Regions from separate parts of the Brevibacterium siliguriense genome, predicted to be linked through region 2. Evidence: predicted binding sites of a transcription regulator. Region 2 holds the regulator's gene; the other holds the start of a gene.

Region 1 (3,066 bases), 1.1 Mb from region 2:
CCGCCAGCCTATGCGGGACGCTGTGGCAGGACAACGGGGCGGTGGACCGCCTCGGTGAGGGAATCCGGGCACGAAAACGGCCGTGCCGGCTCCCTTGCGGGCACCGGCACGGCCGATCGATAGAGCGGGGACTGTCAGAAGCCCATGCCGCCCATTCCACCCATGCCGTCCATGCCGGCAGCTGCGTCTGCACCTGCGGCGGCCTTTTCGGGCTTGTCGGCGACGACCGACTCGGTGGTGAGGAACAGACCGGCGATCGAGGCGGCGTTCTGCAGAGCAGAGCGGGTCACCTTGACCGGGTCGTTGATGCCGGCGGCCAGCAGGTCCTCGTACTCACCGGTTGCGGCGTTGAGACCGAATCCGGAGTCGAGGTTGGCGACCTTGTCGGCAACCACACCGGCTTCGAGACCGGCGTTCGTGGCGATCTGCTTCAGCGGGGCTTCGATGGCAACCTTGACGATGTTGGCACCGGTGGCCTCGTCTCCCTCGAGTGCGAGGTCGGCGAATGCGGCCTTGCCAGCCTGGATGAGCGAGACGCCGCCACCGGCGACGATTCCCTCTTCCACAGCAGCCTTGGCGTTGCGCACGGCATCTTCGATGCGGTGCTTGGTTTCCTTGAGCTCAACTTCGGTGGCGGCTCCGGCCTTGATGACCGCAACGCCGCCGGCCAGCTTGGCCAGACGTTCCTGCAGCTTCTCACGGTCGTAGTCGGAGTCCGAATTCTCGATCTCGGCGCGGATCTGTGCGACCCGTCCGGCGATCTCCTCGGCATCTCCTGCGCCCTCGACAATGGTGGTCTCGTCCTTGGTGATGACGACCTTACGGGCGGTGCCCAGCAGATCGGTGGTCACGCTGTCGAGCTTGAGCCCGACTTCCTCGGACACGACCTGGCCACCGGTGAGGATGGCGATGTCGGCGAGCTGAGCCTTGCGACGGTCACCGAAGCCAGGAGCCTTGACGGCCACGGACTTGAAGGTGCCCTTGAGCTTGTTCAGCACCAGGACGGCCAGGGCTTCGCCCTCGACGTCTTCGGCGATGATGAACAGCGGCTTGTTGGACTGCTGGACCTTCTCAAGGACGGGCAGCAGGTCCTTCACGTTCGAGATCTTGGAGTTGACGATGAGGATGTAGGGATCCTCAAGGACAGCTTCCTGGCGATCGGTGTCGGTGACGAAGTAACCGGAGATGTAGCCCTTGTCGAAGCGCATACCCTCGGTCAGTTCGAGCTCGAGTCCGAAGGTGTTGGACTCCTCGACGGTGACGACGCCTTCCTTGCCGACCTTGTCGATGGCCTCGGCGATCAGTTCACCGATTGCGGGATCTCCGGCGGAGATGCCTGCGGTAGCGGCGATCTGTTCCTTGGTCTCGATGTCGATGGCGTTGTTCAGCAGGACGTTCGTGACGGCCTCAACGGCCTTCTCGATGCCGCGCTTGAGGCTGAGCGGATCAGCACCGGCTGCCACGTTGCGCAGGCCTTCGCGGACGAGAGCCTGTGCGAGCACGGTAGCGGTGGTGGTTCCGTCGCCTGCGACGTCGTCAGTCTTCTTGGCGACTTCCTTGACGAGCTCGGCGCCGATCTTCTCGTAGGGGTCCTCGAGTTCGATCTCCTTGGCAATGGAGACACCATCGTTGGTGATGGTCGGTGCGCCCCACTGCTTTTCGAGCACGACATTGCGACCGCGGGGCCCAAGGGTCACCTTGACCGCGTCCGCAAGCTGGTTGAGGCCAGCTTCGAGTCCTCGACGAGCTTCTTCGTCGAATACAATCATCTTTGCCATAGTGGCTTAGATCCTCCCTGATGGAGTGGAGTGGGAATCCAGAGCAGTCATCAACGCCCGCGACGGCAGAGAGTGTGTCCGCATGTTCCATTCCACATATGGACCACGCTCTCGAGACGACTGGTGGGAACCCATCGGTTTTCACCAGTACTAGATTTAGCACTCTCCCCATGCGAGTGCAAATATTCATTGCCCGCCATGACGGGCGGGGACGGAGTCGATCCGCGAATTCTCGGCCTGCGGCGAAGGCGCGGAGGGCAGTTCGGCCCAGCGCGAAACGACTTTCCCCGCGGGCACTGAAAAGCGCCGAGCAGTTGCCTGCTCGGCGCTTCCCCCGTGCGATTGGCGCCGGTCGGTCCGAAGATCATTCCGACGACCCGCCGCAGCGGATCAGAAAACTGTGCTGACAGCAGCCAGTCTCAGAGGAGGGTGACGGACTCCGCCTGAGGACCCTTTTGTCCTTCTCCAACTTCGAACTGAACCTGCTGGCCCTCTTCGAGAGAGCGGTAGCCGTCCATCTGGATTGCGCTCCAGTGAACGAACACGTCCTGGCTATCGCCTTCGAGGGTGATGAATCCATAGCCCTTTTCAGCATTGAACCACTTGACGGTACCTTGTGCCATTACTTCTCCATACAGTGCAGTGCCATTGAAATCCCGCATCGCAGCCGCGATCATATGACCTCACCCGAGATACGGAAGCTAGTAAAACTCAACTGACCCCGCGACTTCTCTCATTGACCTCTAGAGAATTATCTCGGTGAAGCACGAATAGAACACAAGGTGCTGTGCTTGCCTAGCTGGTGCAACTCTACCGCAGGCACGCATCCCACCTAGAGCGGTTGAGCACTGTTATAGATTCGTTATCTAACGGTTTCTGCCCAGTTCACAGCGGGGATCACCGCGAACAGAATCAGACCGATCGGTCAGGAATTCGCCGAGGCGGCCCGCCCACACATGATCCGTTCACTACCGAAGCAGCTCATCAGATCTTGACTCGCCTATTCGAGATCGAACAGCAGCCGGCCACGGCCGCACCGATCCCGCCGGCTCAGTCGCGCTCCCGCGCAGCCGAATCGCGTCGGATCAGTCCGAGCCCCCGCCTTCGCTGGACTCCGGCCCGCGATCGGCGATGTCCGAACAGATGACGACGGTAACGTCGGCTTCGAAGTCCGAAGAGGCTTCCGTGGCCGAGACTCCCAGCGACTTGGCGACGAGCTTGGCCTGCGAAGCGTTCTCTTCGCCGTTGTAGTACACGGTCGAGTCGGTCAGGTTCGTCGAGTAGTTGC
Region 2 (3,066 bases):
TGCGGGCCGTATCCTGGCTGCGGGCCGTATCCTGGCTGACCGCTGGGGGTCGACTGAGCACCGTAGGCCTGTTGAGAGCCGTAACCCGGCTGGCCACGGTGCGTCTGCGGCTGAGAGTACTGCTGATTCTGCGGCGCGTAAGGTTGCTGCGGACCGGAAGCCTGAGAGTAGTTCGGCGGCATCGGTCGGCTGCCGGGCTGGTTGGGGTTGAACGACATGGGGATCCTTTCGAGAACTCTTGTCATTCACCCTATCCGAGCGACGTGTCCCGGGGATGTCGGGAAAGCCTCACTCCTGTGACAGTTTCGGCACACGTCGACGACGTCCAGCCACCGGAGGAACTCAGCCGACGGTGACGAAGTCGATGAGCTCCTCGACCCGACCCGACAGCGTCGGTTCGACATCGGCGATGGTGCTGACCTTCCCGAGGATGCGCACCCACCCGCGAGCGACATCTCGATGGTCGGCATGCGGCCACCCGATGCGACGGAGGATTCCCGTCTTCCAATCCTCCCCGCGGGGAACGACCGGCCAATCGCGGATGCCGACGACATGGGGCTTCACCGCCTGCCAGATATCGATGTAGGGGTGACCGATGATGTGGACGACATCACGGTAGCGGGGATCGGCACGGACCGCCTCGGCGATCTTCGATTCCTTCGTCCCGCTCACCAGATGGTCGGCGAGGACACCGACCCGATGATCCCGATCAGGTCCGAAGGCCTCGAGCTTGTCGGCGACATCATCGAGACCGCCCAATGGTTCGACGACGACGCCTTCGATGCGCAGATCATCGCCCCAGATCTTCTCGACGAGTTCGGCATCGTGCTTGCCCTCGACCCAGATCCGCGAACCGCGAGCCACCCGAGCCTTCGCCCCGACCACGGCACGTGAGCCCGAAGCCGTCCGCCCGGGCTGCTGCGGTTTCCTCTTCGGCAGCTGCACATCGACGGGCTGCCCCTCGAGGAGGAAGCCCGGTCCCAGCGGAAAGGCGCGCACCTTGCCGACGCGGTCCTCGAGTTTGACGACGACACCGGCCGCAGTCTTCTCCGCGCCGACGACAGCTCCGACATAGCCGCTCATCGCATCCTCGAGAACCATGCCCAGGCCGAGTTCGACTTGGCGGGACTTCTTCGGGCGGTGCGACGAGGGTGAGGAACCGGAGAGCACATCGGGGCCATAGCGATCAAAAGCATTCACGGGCACCCACCATAATCAAGGACGGACCCGCAGGCGCGCAGACCCGCAGGCCACCCCCAGAAATGAATTCCGTGATCGAGAAGCGTAGAATTGGCACTCAGACTCAAGGAGTGCCAAACACGGGCACTGCACCCATGGTCGGATCGTCGAGTACGGGCCGGCCCCGGCAGACGGAGAGGAGGCCCGCGATGAACGACAGCAGACGTGCACAGGTGCTGCGCGCCATCGTCGAGGACTTCGTCGCCACCAACGAACCCGTGGGATCGAAGGCGATCGTCCAGCGCCACACCCTCGGCGTCTCTCCGGCCACGATCCGCAACGACATGGCCCAGCTCGAACAAGATGGCTACATCGCCCAACCCCACACCTCGGCCGGCCGGATCCCCACCGACCTCGGATACCGGATGTTCGTCGACCGCATCGACGAGTTCAAACCGCTGACCACCGCCGAACGCCGCGCGATCTTCCAGCTCATCGACGGTGATGTCGACCTCGACGAGATGCTCGACCGCACCGTCCGCGTCCTCTCGGGCCTCACCCGACAGGTCGCGCTCATCCAATACCCCACGGTGTCGCGGGCGCGCATCAAGCACATCGAGATCGTCGGCCTCGGCCCCGGCCGGATACTCGTCGTCCTCATCACCGACGCCGGTCAGGTCGAACAGAAGTCCGTCATCACTCCGACCCCGCTCGAAGAAGACGCCGTCCGCGGCCTGCGCGACCAGATCAACGCCGAATTCGCCGGGCGCACGCTCGCGCAGGTATTCGGGTCGAGCCCCACCGCCGAGGCGGTCGCCCCCGAACCCAGTGAGCCGACAGTCCGTGACGACTCAGGTCTGACACAGACCAGGGCCGCCGTCGTCGACCTCGTCGCCGCCACCCGTGAAGAGCGCATCATCATGGCAGGGACCGCGAATCTCGCCCGCTCCGGAAGCGAATTCGGTGAGAAGATGGCCCCGATCCTCGAAGCTTTCGAAGAGCAGGTGGTCCTGCTCAAGCTGCTCACCTCGATGGCCGAAGACCATGAGGGGATCAGCGTGCGCATCGGGCGTGAGAATACTCACGAATCTTTCAGCTCGACTTCCGTCGTCGCCGCCGAATATGGTCATGACGCGGGTTCGTCGGCCAGACTGGCAGTGCTCGGCCCGACCCGAATGGACTACCCGACGACGATCTCGGCAGTCCGCGCCGTCGCCAAATACGTGTCCTCGATCCTCGACCGAGGGTAGGACCGTGAACATGACGACCAGGGGCGCCCGCAACCGGACACCACACCACCGGTGAGCATCGCGGACCAGCGCAGCCACCACCACGAACAGAGAAGACCACTACGTCAGGGAGAGAGAAGTTTCTGTGGCCGATCACTATGAAACACTCGGAGTGTCCAAGGACGCTTCCGCGGCTGAGATCAAGTCGTCGTACCGGAAGCTTGCACGCAAGTACCACCCGGACGTCAATCCCGGTCACGAAGACGAATTCAAAGCAATCTCACTGGCCTATGATGTGCTCTCCGATCCGGAGAAGCGCCGCAACTACGATATGGGCGGCGGCGAGAACGGTCAGGGCTTCCCCGCCGGCGGCGGCTTCGGCGGCTTCGGCGACATCTTCGAGACCTTCTTCGGCGGTGGCGGCGGACAGGCCGGCGGCCCGATTCCGCGCACACAGCGCGGCAAGGATGCCCTCGTCGGCGTCAACATCGACCTGAAGACCGCGGCCTTCGGCGGCAACGTCGACCTCGACGTGACCACTGCGGTCGTCTGCGACACCTGCTCGGGTGCCGGCACGCAGGAGGGCACGAAGATCGAGACCTGCTCGCTGTGCCACGGAGCCGGCAGCGTCCAGCGCATGACCCGGACCCTGCTCGGC

What was found. Region 2 encodes HrcA, which represses chaperone genes, less so after heat shock. Its sites were predicted from a motif close to TTNGCACTCGNNNNNNNCGAGTGCNAA; they were not measured.
Region 1: groL (chaperonin GroEL) is a predicted target of HrcA. The motif match lies at 1,935-1,961, and genes of this name have one in related genera.

The regions. Positions count from the first base shown of each region.
Region 1 covers NZ_LT629766.1:1,256,467-1,259,532, reverse strand. The annotation lists gene groL (chaperonin GroEL) at 135-1,778, opposite strand; gene BLU88_RS05440 (cold-shock protein) at 2,198-2,401, opposite strand; gene BLU88_RS05435 (LytR C-terminal domain-containing protein) at 2,864-3,066, opposite strand, start outside.
Region 2 covers NZ_LT629766.1:2,365,599-2,368,664, forward strand. The annotation lists gene BLU88_RS10420 (DUF4870 domain-containing protein) at 1-218, opposite strand, end outside; gene BLU88_RS10425 (DUF3097 family protein) at 343-1,206, opposite strand; gene hrcA (heat-inducible transcriptional repressor HrcA) at 1,389-2,429, shown strand; gene dnaJ (molecular chaperone DnaJ) at 2,554-3,066, shown strand, end outside.